DNA from 4 places in the Yersinia kristensenii genome. Region 1 is predicted to be linked to each of the others. Evidence: predicted binding sites of a transcription regulator. Region 1 holds the regulator's gene; each other region holds the start of a gene.

Region 1 (4,201 bases):
AAACTATTCGTTAATCAAAAAACGGGCCGCTAATCTCGATCCCCGCACCTGGTAGACCTATCGGGTGCCAATAACTCAATCATCGCCCCTCAATCACATAACTTCAGCACATGCTTTTCACACAATACCCCATCAAACGATGTGGTTATATCTGTCATTTCTGTTGAAAGTTGTTAAGATTAATACCCACAACAAAAATACAATAATTACGATTTTAACCGCCCCTCACCCCATCTTAGCGACTGCAAATGGTTGGATTTGAGGAGCAAACACCCTGAGCAACCCCGAAAGGAGAGAGCGATGTCTTTTGAATTACCGGCATTACCTTATGCACAAAATGCACTGGAACCGCACATTTCTGCTGAAACGCTGGAATACCATTACGGCAAGCACCACAACACTTATGTGGTCAACCTCAATAATCTGATTAAGGATACTGAGTTTGCAGGTAAATCCTTGGAAGAGATTATTAAAACTTCCAGTGGCGGTGTCTTTAATAATGCAGCCCAAGTCTGGAACCACACCTTTTACTGGCACTGTTTATCACCGAATGGTGGCGGCGAACCTACCGGCAAAGTTGCCGATGCCATTAATCAATCCTTTGGTTCTTTCGCTGAATTTAAAGCACAGTTTACTGATGCGGCGGTGAAAAACTTTGGCGCAGGCTGGACGTGGCTGGTCAAAAAAGCGGATGGCGCACTGGCGATTGTCAGTACATCAAATGCGGCAACACCGCTGACGACGGCTGATAAGCCGCTGCTGACTGTGGATGTGTGGGAACACGCTTACTATATTGATTATCGTAATGCGCGACCAAAATATCTGGAAAACTTCTGGGCCTTAGTAAATTGGTCTTTCGTTGAGAAAAATTTAGCCTGATACAGCGCAAACAGAAAGACAACACGCGTGGATATTATCAGTAGAAATAATTAAGGGCGGTTTAACCGCCCTACTAATGGCTTCACACCGGCAAGTGGTTTAATTAATTCATTACCGCCACGAAGCTAAAAGCAATAATCATCGCCAGCGCACCAACAGTCGTAATCAGCGACATTTTCAGATTGGTATCCATAAAAACTCCTCAGCCGGTTAATTTTTATACTTGGTCATATTTCAAGTAGCATCTGCGTTAACTACGTTAAATCGCCCGAATCACTTACACTGTAAGTGTATCGGAGGCTCATCCTACGTGTCAGCACAAGCTCTGTTCAAAATGGTTTACAACCAATTTGCCTTTCACTTGCCGCTTTCCTGCAACTCGAATTATTTAAAGTATAGTAAGGTAAAGGCACACAATTAGTGCGTTAAATCATTTTCCCACAGTTAAGAAAAAAAATCTTGTGCTCATTACGCACTTTATAACTTTGATTACCTCTTTCACTTTTCCTCCAGATCAGCCAAAATTCGCAGTTCATAACTGTATGCCGACTAATAATGTCCAATAAAACCTCTCAGACAGCCTGCTGATTCAACTTACCAGCCTACTCTTGTGTCTCTGTCTGAGCGGTGTTCGAGTCATACAGGCAAACGATTAACATAATACTTACCTACTGCAACAGGTGAGCTTAGGAGTCATTCTTTTTATGGCAACGATTAAAGATGTGGCCAAACACGCGGGTGTGTCTACCACCACCGTTTCGCACGTTATCAATAAAACTCGTTTCGTCGCCGAAAATACCAAGGCCGCTGTGTGGGCGGCCATTAAAGAGCTGCATTATTCGCCCAGTGCTGTGGCCCGCAGCTTGAAAGTTAATCACACTAAATCAATTGGCTTGTTGGCAACATCCAGTGAAGCACCCTATTTTGCTGAGGTAATCGAAGCAGTTGAAAATAGCTGTTATAGCAAAGGCTACACCCTGATTTTGTGTAATTCTCATAATAATCTGGATAAACAAAAAGCCTATCTGTCCATGCTGGCGCAAAAGCGTGTCGATGGATTATTGGTGATGTGTTCTGAATATCCTGAACAATTACTGGGGATGTTAGAAGATTATCGCAATATTCCAATGGTTGTGATGGACTGGGGTACTGCCCGTGGCGATTTTACTGACTCGATTATTGATAATGCATTCGAAGGAGGTTATTTGGCTGGCCGTTATCTTATTGAGCGCGGTCACCGTGATATCGGGGCGATTCCCGGTCAGTTATCGCGAAATACCGGTGGTGGTCGCCACCAGGGCTTTCTGAAGGCACTGGAGGAAGCCAATATCCCGCTGCGTGACGAATGGGTGGTTCAGGGGGATTTTGAGCCAGAATCCGGTTATAAAGCTATGCACCAAATTCTGACACAAAAACACCGCCCGACCGCCGTATTCTGTGGCGGTGATATTATGGCAATGGGTGCAATATGCGCGGCGGATGAATTGGGCCTGCGGGTGCCACAAGATATTTCAGTGATCGGTTATGATAATGTGCGCAATGCACGCTATTTCTCACCGGCGCTGACCACGATTCATCAGCCCAAAGAGAGATTAGGGGAAACCGCCTTTGCCATGTTGCTCGACCGCATTGTCAGTAAACGCGAAGACCCACAAACTATTGAAGTACATCCTAAACTGGTTGAACGCCGATCGGTGGCAGATGGCCCATTCCGCGATTATCGCCGCTAATCTTCGCCCGCCGGTAGCGCCCTGTTACCGGCAACTAATTCTGCCGTGCTTAATCATTACCCATGTCATTATCATCTCTTAGCCACTCATTATTAAGTGTGACACTGTCACCTAAATACGCCAGCATCCATGCTAAGGCTGGCGAATGATTATTCTGCTCCCACGTCAAGCAACACGGGCTATCAGGAAGTGGCTCGGCCAATGTTAATGCCACCAGTTTCCCTTGTTCAATCAAGGGCGATACCATATGCGCGGGCACCATTCCGACACATAATCCTGCACACAGACAATCTATTCCCGTGGCCCAATCCGGTGCCACTAAGCGCTGTTGGTTATCCAAGGTCCAGGTATCTCGTTTCGGCAAATTTCGCGCAGTATCCTCCAAACAAAGTGAGGGATAAGGCCGCAATTGGTCATCAGTAAGGGGCCCGGTTAAGTAAGCTAAGGGGTGATTGACGCTCACGACACAATGCCAGCTTAAAAAGCCCATGTCGCGGAAGACAAATCGCCCGCCAACCGGGATGGCGCGAGTCGCTCCAATGGCCATTTCAGCTTGTCCATCCGCCAGTGCATCCCAGACACCGTTAAATACCTCATAACGCACCCGCAGTTCGATATCGGGGAAATGGCGATAAAAATCCAATACTAACCGGCGGCTCCGCTGAGGTTTGACGATTTTATCGACCACGATATTGAGTTGCCCACGCCAACCATTTGCCACTTGTTGGCACTGTCGCCGTGTGCCATTCATTTTTTTGATAACATCTCTAGCTTCTTTGATAAAAACCCTGCCCGCCTCCGTCAATTCTACGTCCCGATGACGCCGCACAAATAACGGCACTGCCAGCCACTCTTCCAACTGGCGCACGGTATAACTTACCGCCGACGGGACGCGGTGCAATTCTTGAGCTGCGGCGCTGAAACTCCCGGTGCGAGCAACTGCATCGACCACATCCAATGAATATTCTGACCACATATTTTGCCCTTCCCCTAGACTAAATATTTGCCATCAATTTTTTTGATAGCATGGCGCAAATATTACCGTTTCACAACAGAATACCTCGCCGCTAGAATGCCCCCCGCAATGGAATTTCAATGATAAAAGTTTTGCCTGCAAAATTATAATGAGACACAAAAAATGAAAACGACTTCCAGTTTCATGTTCTATCTGGCCGGTTTGAGCATGTTGGGGTACCTGGCCACCGATATGTATTTGCCTGCCTTTGGCGCTATGCAACAAGAACTACAGACCTCCGCTGGCTCCATCAGTGCCAGCCTCAGTATCTTTCTCGCTGGTTTCGCTATCGCCCAGCTTATTTGGGGGCCTGTTTCCGATAAATTAGGCCGCAAACCGGTACTATTAGTCGGATTAGGTTTATTTGCCATTGGCTGTCTGGGCATCTTATGGGTTGAAACGGCGACACAGTTATTAGTTCTGCGCTTTATTCAAGCGGTGGGCGTCTGTTCTGCCGCCGTGAGCTGGCAAGCATTGGTGGTAGATCGGTACCACAGCAGCAAAGTCAATCGAGTGTTTGCAACCATAATGCCTTTAGTGGCGTTATCCCCCGCGCTGGCCCCTTTATTAGGTGCGT
Region 2 (4,201 bases), 430 kb from region 1:
ACCCGTTTTGGCCTGGAATATGACCTCGACATCTATATGATTGTGGCGGTTGATTTCTTCAATATGGGCGCGATGGAAAACAAAGGGCTGAATGTATTCAACTCAAAATATGTTCTGGCAAAAGCAGAAACGGCGACAGATAAAGATTATCTGAACATTGAAGCTGTTATCGGTCATGAATATTTCCATAACTGGACGGGTAACCGAGTAACTTGCCGTGATTGGTTCCAATTAAGCTTGAAAGAGGGCTTAACGGTATTCCGTGATCAAGAATTCAGTTCCGATTTGGGCTCACGCTCGGTTAATCGTATTGAAAACGTTCGTGTGATGCGTTCGGCGCAATTTGCCGAAGATGCCAGTCCGATGGCTCACGCTATTCGCCCAGATAAAGTCATCGAGATGAACAATTTCTACACCTTGACGGTGTATGAAAAAGGGTCGGAAGTCATCCGGATGATGCATACTTTACTGGGTGAACAGCAGTTCCAGGCGGGCATGCAACTCTATTTCGAACGCCATGATGGCAGTGCGGCGACCTGTGATGATTTCGTACAGGCAATGGAAGATGCATCTAATGTTGATTTATCTTTATTCCGCCGCTGGTATAGCCAATCGGGTACACCGATACTGACGGTACGTGATGATTATGATGCTGAAAAACAGCAATATCATCTGCATGTTAGTCAGAAAACGTTGCCAACCGCGGATCAGCCGGAAAAACTGCCATTGCATATCCCTTTGGATATTGAACTTTATGACAGTAAAGGCCACGTGATTGCGTTACAGAAAAATGGTTTACCGGTTCATCATGTTCTGAATGTCACAGAGGCTGAGCAAACCTTTACTTTTGATCATGTTGAGCACACCCCCATCCCATCCCTATTGCGTGAATTTTCTGCACCAGTCAAACTGGATTACACCTACAGTGATCAGCAACTGACTTTCTTGATGCAGCATGCGCGTAATGAATTCTCGCGCTGGGATGCGGCGCAAAGTTTGCTGGCAACTCATATCAAGCTCAATGTTGCTAAATACCAGCAAAAACAGCCGTTGAGTTTACCTAATCATGTGGCTGATGCTTTCCGTGCAATATTGCTTGATGAAAATCTTGATCCTGCACTAGCAGCACAGATCCTGACACTGCCATCAGAAAATGAAATTGCGGAGTTGTTCATCACTATTGATCCGCAAGCGATCAGTGCAGTACATGAAGCCATTACCCGTTGTCTGGCAAATGAGTTGTCTGATGAATTATTGGCTGTCTATGTGGCGAATATCACTCCTGAATATCGTATTGAACACACAGATATCGCCAAGCGGGCATTGCGCAATATCTGTCTGAATTACCTTGCCTTTGCGGATGAAGAGTTTGCTAACAAGCTTGTTTCTTCCCAATATCATCAGGCAGATAATATGACTGACTCGTTGGCAGCGCTCGCGGCTGCTGTTGCTGCACAGTTACCTTGCCGCGATGAGTTGTTGACGGCCTTTGATGTACGCTGGAATCATGATGGTTTGGTGATGGATAAATGGTTTGCTCTGCAAGCAACCAGCCCGGCAGCGGATGTTCTGGCGCAAGTGCGTGGTTTACTTAAACACCCAGCCTTTAGCTTGAGTAATCCAAACCGCACTCGCTCGCTAATTGGTAGTTTTGCTTCCGGTAACCCAGCAGCTTTCCATGCCACTGACGGTAGCGGTTATCAATTCCTGGTAGAAATACTCAGTGATTTGAATACCCGTAATCCACAGGTTGCTGCTCGTTTGATTGAGCCACTGATTCGTTTGAAACGTTATGATTCAGGGCGTCAAACTTTGATGCGTCAGGCCTTGGAACAATTGAAAACACTGGATAATTTGTCTGGTGATTTATACGAGAAGATAACTAAAGCATTAGCGGCATAAGTTGGCTATTTGCAAAAGTAAATAATTTGTAGAAGTCATTGTTTAAATAAATAGGGGGCATAATGGCCCTCTATTTTTTTATCCTTATATTTGTTAACACTAGAGTAACTTCATAGAACAAGGTCTTTGCATGGCTTTACTTCGCAAACGTTTACTTTCCTGAAAGATGAATTTACCATTCCAACATCAACGGCTAGTCACTGCCCGCTCAGGAGATTACATGTATTATCCACTTGTCAAAAAAGCACTCTTTCAGCTTGATCCAGAACGTGCACATGAACTCACTTTTCGCCAGTTAAAACGCGTTACTGGCACGCCACTTCAATTCTTGATTCGCCAATCAGTGCCAACCAAACCAGTAAGTTGCATGGGGCTGTCATTCAAAAATCCATTAGGCTTAGCTGCAGGTTTGGATAAAGATGGTGAGTGCATTGATGCTCTGGGCGCGATGGGGTTTGGTTTTATTGAAGTCGGGACAGTCACACCACGGCCACAGTCAGGAAATGATAAACCAAGATTGTTTAGGGTCGTCGAGGCCGAAGGTTTGATCAATCGTATGGGTTTTAATAATCACGGGGTTGATAACTTAATTGAAAACGTTAAAAAATCACATTTTGGCGGTATTTTAGGTATTAATATTGGTAAGAATAAAGATACTCCGGTAGAGCAGGGCAAAGAAGATTACTTGATTTGCATGGATAAAATTTATCCTTATGCCGGCTATATTGCGATTAATATTTCATCGCCTAATACTCCAGGATTACGGTCTTTGCAGTATGGTGAAGCACTGGATGATTTGTTGGCAGCAATTAAAAATAAACAAACTGAATTACATCAGCGGCATCATAAGTATGTTCCTGTCGCAGTTAAGATCGCGCCGGATCTTACAGAAGAAGAATTGATCCAAATAGCGGATAGCTTGGTTCGCCATAATATAGATGGTGTTATTGCCACTAATACAACTTTAGATCGTTCCCTCATTCAGGGTTTAAATTATTGCGAACAAGCCGGAGGGTTAAGTGGCCGTCCATTACAATTACGCAGTACTGAAGTGATTCGCCGTTTATCGCAAGAGTTGCAGGGCCGTTTACCTATTATTGGCGTCGGTGGAATTGACTCGGTCATTGCTGCGCGGGAAAAAATGGCTGCGGGTGCTTCATTGATTCAAATTTATTCCGGATTTATCTTCCATGGACCAAGTTTGATTAAGAATATCATTACTCATATCTAATTATTTATCTTCTTTACTTGTCTGGGGGTTTATTTATTCCCCCAGCTCGTCTATATTTTATCCCTATAGATTAAATATACATCAAAAGCCTTATATGATTTAGTGCAATTAGGTGGGTAAGTGCTCAGTTATTGAGTCAATAATGTTGGCGAACGTGGCGGGAAGGGTAAAATATGCGGATTAAACCAGACGATAAATGGCGTTGGTATTTTGATATCGAACATGACAGGCTCATGTTGGATTTAGCCAATGGTATGATATTTCGGTCGCGGTTCCCGTCTAAAATGTTAACTCCTGATGCCTTTGATGAATCTGCATTTTGCGTTGATGATGCCGCGCTTTATTTTGAATTTGAAGATCAATGCCGCCAAATTAAAATGGGCCATGAGCAACGTTCAGAATTAATATTAAATGCTTTGGTTGCATGTCGTTTTCTAAAACCATTAATGCCCAAAAGCTGGTATTTTGCACAACAGCCTAAAACTTGGATACCACAGAATGCGGCACTGGCTACAGTAAAAGTATTGGATAGTAACGAAGAGATTAGTTTGTTAGTAGTTGAATCCGGTGACACTGCCAGTTTGTGTTTATTAGCGCAGCCCCAAGTCGTATTAGCTGGCCGTCAGTTGGCATTGGGCGATGCGATAAAAATAATGAATGACCGTTTGTTACCATTAGTGATTCAAGAGGTTTACACTACGACGGCCTATGACCGAGCAGTATAATCCCGTTATACTCGTCATACTTCAAGCCGCATGTGCGTTGGCTGCACTCCTTCACCCGAGTCATTGACTGATGTCAACTCATCGGGATTCATTCGATTACCGCCTTCCTGCAACTCGAATTATCTAGAGTATATACTTGTCATACTTCAAGCCGCATGTGCGTTGGCTGCTCTCCTTACTCGGCCCGTCCATGGGCTTCGCTTCTGCGAGTCGCATTCAAATATGTTCCTGACCGATTTGTATCTTATTTTCCGCTAAGAGTAATATTTCCTTTGGGTATGCAACTGCAACAAAGTATCGTCCCGTCATTGCCAATAGCGCTTTGTTTTAACGGTGCGACATC
Region 3 (4,201 bases), 2.2 Mb from region 1:
CCGACGGCCGCAGCCATCAACACTTCTTGGGTAGCCTGTTCAATAGAAAACTCGCCGCTTAACTGGCCTTCATGCATCACAATGATGCGGTCGCTCATGCCCAGCACTTCCGGCATTTCCGAGGAAACCAGAATGATGCTCAGCCCTTCTTGTTTGAATTGGTTAATTAACTGGTAGATTTCTTTTTTGGCCCCGACATCCACCCCACGAGTGGGTTCATCAAGGATCAAAACTTTCGGCCGAGTCATTAGACCCCGAGCGATAGCCACTTTTTGCTGATTACCACCGGACAGCAAACCAATCGGCTGTTCCATGGAAGGCGTTTTGATATTAAATAAACGAATGAAATCCGCCACCGCCTGCTGTTCATCAGCATGCTTGAGCGATCCCCCTGAACGGCTGAAATAACGCAATGCAGTCAAAGACATATTTTCTTTAACTGACATGCCGAGCACTAAGCCATCGCGCTTACGATCTTCAGAAATGTACACAATGCCGTTTGCTAAACCATCCTGCGGTGAATGAGTCACGACTTCACGGCCATCCAACATAACAAAGCCAGATTTACGCGGCAGCGCACCATAGATGATTTTCATCAGCTCAGTGCGGCCAGCGCCCATCAAACCCGCCACACCCAGAATTTCGCCACTGTAGAGGGTGAAATTGACATTTGTCACCCCTGGGCCACATAGCTGTTTGACCTGTAAGCGTTTTTCACCACGCGGTAAATTTAGGCGCGGATATTGCTCTTCCAGCTTACGGCCTACCATCATCTCAATCAGTGAGTTTTCGGTCAGCGTGTTAACCGGTTTTTCGGCGATAAACTGCCCATCACGGAACACCGTGACGTCATCGCAAATCTCAAAGATTTCTTTTAAGCGGTGGGAGATATAAACAATGCCACGGCCTTCCGCTTTCAACTCTTTAATAACATTAAATAAAGAGGCCGTTTCAGTGTCGGTCAGGGCATCGGTTGGTTCATCCATAATGATGACTTTGGATTCAAAGCTCAGCACTTTGGCGATTTCCACCATTTGCTGATCACCAATGGAAAGCTCGCCCACCAGCCGATGGCTGCTGTAGCTGATATTTAAGCGCGCCAGCAATAAATCAGCTTCGGCATACATTTTTTTCCAATCAATGCTGCCAAAGCGATTAACAAACTCGCGCCCTAAAAAGATATTTTCTGCGATGGTTAACTGTGGGATCAGGTTAAGTTCCTGATGAATAATGCCAATCCCCGCTTCCTGTGAGTCTTTCGGGCCATTAAACACCACTTCTTTACCCAAGAAATGTTGGCTGCCAGCATCTTTGTTATAGATACCGGTCAGCACTTTCATCATGGTCGATTTTCCGGCCCCATTTTCGCCTACCAGTGCCATCACCCTGCCGGGATAGACACTCAGCGCAGCACCCGAGAGTGCTTTGACGCCGGGAAAGGCTTTATCAATCCCTTTCAGTTGCAGCAAAGGTTGCATAAACGCCTCAGAAAGTTACGCCGGAGCAGAGAATGATGTTAGCAAAGGGGGAACATTCCCCGCTACGAATCACTGCCCGGCTTTGTTTGGTTTGCTCTTTAAAAGCCTCATGGCTGATATAGTGCAAAGCAATTTGGTTTCCCTGGTGTTGCTCAAGTTGTGATAGTTGTGCGAGTAACGTTTCATGGAGTTGCGGGTTATTTTTAATAATCTCCTCCGCCAAGACGGCACTCTCAACCTGCATTTCTTGTGTTACCACCTCAAAAACCTGGAGGAACCCAGGGACGCCTCGAGTCAGTGCCAAATCGATACGTGTGGTGGTTGCCGGTATTGGCAGCCCCGCATCACCTATCACAATCTGATCGGTATGGCCCAGGCGGGAGATAACAGCAGAAATATCAGAATTCAGTAATGCGCCTTTTTTCATTTTCGACTCCAACAGCGAAACGTTTCGCTGATACTGAGTTTAGAAAAATGACCGCAGAAGGCAAACCCAATTTGGTGAAATTGTGATCACCATCGAAACGTTTCGCTGAACAAATGAAAAGCGGGGATGATGAATGTGAAAAAGGCCGTTATGTTTAACGGCCTTGAAGGTTATTGATAAATCTATTTTGTCACGGGCGGCTGCACCGACGGGCGCTCCGACGGCTTACGCACTTGTATTTGACACTAAGAGGGACCCATTCGGCACATTTCCCCGCGTATCAACTTTGTCAGCAGCCTTTGAGCTAAATCTCTACCTGAGTTCCCAATTCAATCACCCTATTCGGCGGGATTTCAAACTGATCGGCAGCGCGCAGCGCATTACGGCTGAGGGCAATAAACAGCTTGCCGCGCAAGAACATATACCATGGCCGCTTGGTCAGAATGAGTGACTCGTGAGACATAAAGAATGAAGTCTCCATCATCTGGCAAGGTAAGCCTTCCAAACCACAGCGATGGAAAATCTCTTCCACATTTGGGGTTTCATGCCAACCATAACTCGCCACAACCCGCCAGAACGTCGGCGAGAGCTGCTCGATGGTCACGCGATTAACATTATGGACATACGGCGCATCTTCAGTTCTCAGTGTCAGTAAGACCACTCGCTCATGTAATACTTTGTTATGTTTGAGGTTATGTAGCAATGCGAACGGAATAACATTCATCGCCCGCGACATATAGACCGCGGTGCCGGGAACACGAACCGGAGGTGACTTCTCCAATGAAGCAATCATCGCTTCCAGTGAATTGCCGTGTTCATGCATACGGCGCAACAAGCTGAAACGCTCGCTTTTCCAGGTGGTCATGATGATAAACATCACCAGCCCCAATGACAGTGGCAACCAACCACCGGAGAACAATTTCAGGGCGTTGGCAGAGAACATGGGAATATCAATAATCAATAAGAGCACTAACAGGCAACCAACAAAAGCTCGGTTCCAGTGCCAGTTTTTCAGCGCTACGGTACAGAACAGAACACTGGTGATGACCATGGTACCGGTTACGGCAATACCGTAAGCGGCCGCCAAATTACTGGAGCGTTCGAATCCGACAATCACCAATACCACCGCCAGATACAGCGTCCAGTTAATCACCGGGATATATATCTGCCCTGATTCCATTTCTGAGGTATGAATAATGCGCATCGGCGGTAAATAACCTAAACGAACCGCCTGTCGGGTCAGTGAGAATACACCGGAGATGACAGCCTGCGAGGCAATAACGGTCGCCAATGTCGCCAATATTAATAGTGGAATCAATGCCCAGTCGGGGGCGAGCAGGAAGAAGGGGTTTTTGATGGCTTCCGGATTTTTCAGTAATAACGCGCCCTGGCCAAAATAATTTAGCACCAATGAGGGCAGCACCACGGTAAACCATGCTAACCGAATAGGAAATTTACCAAAATGCCCCATATCTGCATATAAGGCTTCCACCCCGGTAATAGCTAAAACTACCGCACCAAGGGCAAAAAATGAAACAGACTTATATTCAGTGAAGAAGCTTATCGCCCATTTCGGATTCAATGCAGCCAGCACTTCTGGATTCGCGATAATACTGCGTAACCCCAGCAGCGCCAAGGTCAGGAACCAAACCAACATCACCGGGGCAAACAATTTACCGACGCTGCCAGTCCCGTGTTTTTGAATCACAAATAACAGGGTTAAAACGGCAATAGAGCAAGGGACAATATAAGGATCAAGTGCAGGTGCGGCTATTTCTAGCCCTTCGATGGCCGACATAACCGATATTGCCGGGGTGATGACCACCTCACCATAAAAGAAACTGCCACCAATTAAGCCGAGGATCACCAAAATGGAAGTGGCTCTGGAAGACGTATTACGCCCAGCCAAAGACATTAAGGTTAAAATCCCCCCTTCACCGGCGTTATCCGCGCGCATGACATAGGTCAGATATTTAACCGAGACAATCAGAATTAACATCCAGAAAATCAGTGATAAAAACCCAAATACCACATCCGGACGGACATCAAAACCGTAATGACCAGAAAAACACTCTCTCAAGGTATAGAGTGGGCTAGTACCAATATCACCGTAAACGACCCCGATTGCTGCCAGGGTTACCGCCGATAAAGATTGTTTTTTATGTTCTGTGCTCATAATTGAATTCTTTTTGCTAGAACATCCATAACCTGATGTGTACGTTTAAGAACCGCAATAACCGGCTCTGTGTCCCTTGACGGCCACCAAAAGGCGCACAGTATGCACCATTTCAATAGA
Region 4 (4,201 bases), 190 kb from region 1:
TGCTGCTGTAACCAAAGCCAGCGCTGTTCAGCATCGCCATGGCATACCAGTGTCAGTTTTTGCAAATGATGATCGGCAATCAAGGCCCAGTCATACAGGCCGACCGCCATGTCCGGTAAAGCGATATCCTGCTCGGCCAGTACCGGTAATATCTCAACCCGCCGCCCCAAATCATAACCAAATAGCCCTAATGCACCGCCTAAAAAAGGCAGGTCAGGGTGGGGCGAGACCGGGGGAGAAAATTTATCCAATTGCTGTTGCAATAAAGAGAATGGGTCTTCGAGGGAGAGTTCCTGACCTTGCGCACTGATAATCTCGGTTTGCTCGCCCCGAGTAGTGAGGGTGACTTGCGGGTCGGCGACCAGAATATCAAAGCGGTTATGGGTGTGTTCAGCAAATCCGGAGTGCAGCAGCATGGCCCAAGGTTGCTGGGCAAGGGGGGCGAATTGCTGGAGCAGGGCATCTGGTTGATAAGGCAAGGTTTTGAAAGTCAGGGATTTCACACTCATGAGTCGCTATTCTTTTCTTTCGGCTGGACATATTAGGCGGCGTAAGGCTATTTTCACCACCAAAGTTGGGGAAGATTAGCATAAATTACCCGGTATTTGGGGGCTGTTCACCCGACGCGGTCAATTCACCGTAAATAGCGATTCACTTTAAATAACAATAAACAGGTATACTGAATCAATTATATGCAGGAGATAAATCAATGTTAGCGGGTATGCCTTCACTTTCTCATGAGGAACAGCAAGAAGCTGTCGAACGTATTCACCAATTCATGTCGGAAGGAATGAGCAGTGGCGAGGCGATTGCTTTGGTTGCCGCAGAGATTCGCGAGCGGCACCAGAATGATCCACAAGCCATGCCTATCTTTGAAGATTCTGACTTTGATGACAATGATGAGTCTGATTATCGTCGTGATAATGAGCAGGATGCGGACGAAATAGAAGATCCTTACGAGGGGTAAGTTCTCGTTTTTTGCTGTCCAATGCCAATAAACCCGTCGCGAAGGCGGGTTTATTGGCTGTTACGCATGACTGACCTGTTACCGCTATTTACCGGTCACGACCACCGCATCTGCGGCCCGTTTTGCCACTTCAATCGCGGTATCAATATCATCCGCTACCGCCAGCGCCACACCCAACCGCCGTTTACCTGCAATGTCGGGTTTACCAAATAAACGAATTTGTGTGTCACCGACCAGGGCGGTTTCCAACCCATGGTAAGCAATATTATGGCTGGTTAATTCGGGCAAAATAACCGCCGACGCGGCTGCGCCATACTGACGAATGGTGCCAATTGGCAAGCCGAGAAATGCGCGCACATGCAAGGCAAACTCAGACATATTCTGCGAAATCAAGGTCACCATGCCGGTATCGTGAGGGCGCGGTGAAACTTCACTGAAAATAACGTCATCACCGCAGACAAATAACTCCACACCAAATAGCCCATAGCCACCGAGCGCGGTGACCACTTGTGATGCAATCTCTTTCGCCCGCGCCAGCGCAATATCACTCATCATTTGTGGCTGCCAGGACTCACGGTAATCGCCATCCTCCTGACGGTGACCAATAGGCGCACAAAAATGGATGCCATCAACTGCGCTGATGGTCAGCAAGGTGATTTCAAAATCAAAGTGTACCAATCCCTCGACAATCACTTTGCCGCCGCCTGCCCGGCCACCTTGTTGCGCGTAATCCCATGCGGTTTGAAGTTGCTGTTCATTGCGAATCAAACTTTGGCCTTTACCGGAAGAACTCATCACCGGTTTGACAATGCACGGATAACCCATCTCACTCACTGCCTGACGGAATGCGTTCTCGGTAGCGGCAAAGCGGTAACTGGAGGTCGGCAATTGCAGTGTTTCAGCAGCCAGACGGCGAATTCCTTCGCGGTTCATGGTCAAGCGAGTCGCTTCGGCGCAGGGCACAACTTTGTGGCCCATATTCTCTAACTCAACCAGCATATCAGTGGCGATAGCTTCAATTTCCGGCACAATATAGTGCGGTTTTTCCTGCTCGACCAACTGCTTGAGCGCTGCGGCATCCAGCATGTTAATCACATGGCTACGATGAGCAACATGCATTGCAGGCGCATCCGCATAGCGATCAACCGCAATCACTTCCAGCCCCAGCCTTTGGCATTCAATCGCCACTTCTTTGCCTAGCTCGCCTGCGCCAAGCAACATGACACGGGTGGCGTTTGGGCGCAGTGCGGTTCCAATAGTCAGCATAGTTAGATACCTACATCAGTGGAAAAGTTACACAATAATTTGATACGCGATGAATTTTACGGGCATGAGTATACGGCAAAATAGCAACGAAAACGATTGCGTATCGGTGTCTACGCAGAGAATCACGGCATTTTGCCGGTATTGATGCAGTATAGTTCCGGCAATAGCCCTATATCTGGTATTATCGCGCCAAAATCTTGCGCTCGCCTTCAGGCCATCGCTGCCATTCCATTCCGTTATAAGAGTTACTGCCGTGAGCACAACGTCCTTTTCTTCCCTGACACTGCCTGCTGAGCAGTTGTCCAATCTTAATGAACTTGGTTATACCGAGATGACACCGGTACAGGCCGCAGCATTACCGGCCATCCTCAATGGGCAGGATGTTCGGGCAAAAGCCAAAACCGGCAGTGGTAAAACTGCGGCCTTCGGCATTGGTTTGCTGGACAAAATTGCTGTGGGTGAGTTTGTGACTCAAGCTTTGGTGCTGTGTCCCACTCGTGAACTGGCTGATCAGGTCAGCAAAGAGTTGCGCCGGTTAGCGCGCTTTACTCAGAATATTAAAATTCTGACCTTGTGTGGCGGCCAGCCGATGGGCCATCAGTTGGATTCCCTGGTGCATGCCCCGCATATCGTCGTCGGCACGCCGGGCCGTATTCAGGAGCATTTGCGCAAGAAAACCCTGGTGCTGGATGACCTCAAAATTCTGGTGCTGGATGAAGCCGATCGCATGTTGGACATGGGTTTTACCGATGCCATTGATGATGTGATTGCTTATACCCCGCCACAGCGCCAGACGTTGCTGTTCTCTGCGACTTATCCGGCAGGTATTGAACAGATCAGTGCACGGGTTCAGCGCCAGCCAGTCAATGTTGAAGTTGATGATGGTGATGAAGCTCCCGCGATTGAACAGGTATTTTTCGAAACCACGCGCGAAAAACGGTTGCCGCTGTTGATCTCGGCCCTCAGTTATTATCAGCCGGCCTCTTGTGTGGTGTTTTGTAACACCAAAAAAGATTGCCAGAGTGTCTATGAGGCGTTGGAGTCCCGTGGCATCAGCGTGTTGGCTTTGCACGGCGATTTAGAACAGCGCGATCGTGATCAAGTGCTGGTGCGTTTTGCCAACCGCAGTTGCCGGGTGTTAGTTGCAACAGATGTTGCTGCCCGTGGTCTGGACATTAAAGACTTGGAACTGGTGGTCAATTTCGAACTGGCGTTTGATCCGGAAATTCATGTGCACCGCATTGGCCGTACCGGGCGGGCAGGGATGAGCGGTCTGGCAGTCAGCCTGTGTACTCCACAGGAAATGACCCGTGCCCATGCCATTGAAGATTATATGCAAATGAAACTGAAATGGACGCCAGCCGAGCAGGTAAGCCGCAGTGCCAACACGATGCTGGAACCTGAAATGGTTACCTTATGCATTGATGGTGGGCGCAAAGCTAAAATTCGTCCTGGCGACATTCTGGGGGCCTTAACCGGTGAAGCCGGTCTGACCGCCGCAGATGTAGGTAAAATCGATATGTTCCCGGTCCATGCTTATGTTGCTATTCGCAAGGCGAGCGCCAAACGTGCTCTACAGCAGTTACAGCAAGGCAAGATCAAAGGCAAAAACTGCAAAGCCCGTTTATTAAAATAATCACAGTAAAGGGCGATGGTGGTTGCATCGCCCCAATAAATCACATTATACTGTGATTATGTACAGTAATCTGTAAGTGAAGAGGACGCGTATCAATGGCCGTTGAAATAAAATTCGTCGTGGTAAGACAGGGTGAGGAAAAAATGACTTTCACAACCAAAAAAGAAGCCGATGCCTACGATAAAATGCTGGATTTGGCTGACAATTTGTCTGAATGGTTGTCACAGTCACCTTTAACACTGGAAGAAGATCAACGCGAGGCCTTGAGTTTCTTCCTTGCAGAGAACAAAGACGCATTAGGGCAAATTCTGCGTGGTGCCCATCCAACGGCA

What was found. Region 1 encodes PurR, which represses purine synthesis genes. Its sites were predicted from a motif close to CANGCAAACGTTTGCNTG; they were not measured.
Positions count from the first base shown of each region.
Region 2: pyrD (quinone-dependent dihydroorotate dehydrogenase) is a predicted target of PurR. The motif match lies at 2,043-2,060, and genes of this name have one in related genera.
Region 3: rbsD (D-ribose pyranase) is a predicted target of PurR. The motif match lies at 1,918-1,935, and genes of this name have one in related genera.
Region 4: purT (formate-dependent phosphoribosylglycinamide formyltransferase) is a predicted target of PurR. The motif match lies at 2,319-2,336, and genes of this name have one in related genera.

Region 1 covers NZ_UHIY01000001.1:3,722,496-3,726,696, forward strand. Annotated here, with positions in the region: gene DX162_RS17040 (C40 family peptidase) at 1-14, shown strand, start outside; gene sodB (superoxide dismutase [Fe]) at 301-879, shown strand; gene cydH (cytochrome bd-I oxidase subunit CydH) at 983-1,072, opposite strand; gene purR (HTH-type transcriptional repressor PurR) at 1,584-2,609, shown strand; gene punR (DNA-binding transcriptional activator PunR) at 2,659-3,585, opposite strand; gene punC (purine nucleoside transporter PunC) at 3,748-4,201, shown strand, end outside.
Region 2 covers NZ_UHIY01000001.1:4,150,228-4,154,428, reverse strand. Annotated here, with positions in the region: gene pepN (aminopeptidase N) at 1-1,902, shown strand, start outside; gene pyrD (quinone-dependent dihydroorotate dehydrogenase) at 2,123-3,133, shown strand; gene DX162_RS19310 (cell division protein ZapC) at 3,307-3,858, shown strand; gene DX162_RS19300 (YcbX family protein) at 4,103-4,201, opposite strand, start outside.
Region 3 covers NZ_UHIY01000001.1:1,496,894-1,501,094, reverse strand. Annotated here, with positions in the region: gene rbsA (ribose ABC transporter ATP-binding protein RbsA) at 1-1,478, opposite strand, end outside; gene rbsD (D-ribose pyranase) at 1,486-1,905, opposite strand; gene kup (low affinity potassium transporter Kup) at 2,210-4,081, opposite strand.
Region 4 covers NZ_UHIY01000001.1:3,909,806-3,914,006, reverse strand. Annotated here, with positions in the region: gene pabB (aminodeoxychorismate synthase component 1) at 1-509, opposite strand, end outside; gene DX162_RS18070 (YoaH family protein) at 710-967, shown strand; gene purT (formate-dependent phosphoribosylglycinamide formyltransferase) at 1,052-2,233, opposite strand; gene dbpA (ATP-dependent RNA helicase DbpA) at 2,487-3,869, shown strand; gene DX162_RS18055 (YebG family protein) at 3,965-4,201, shown strand, end outside.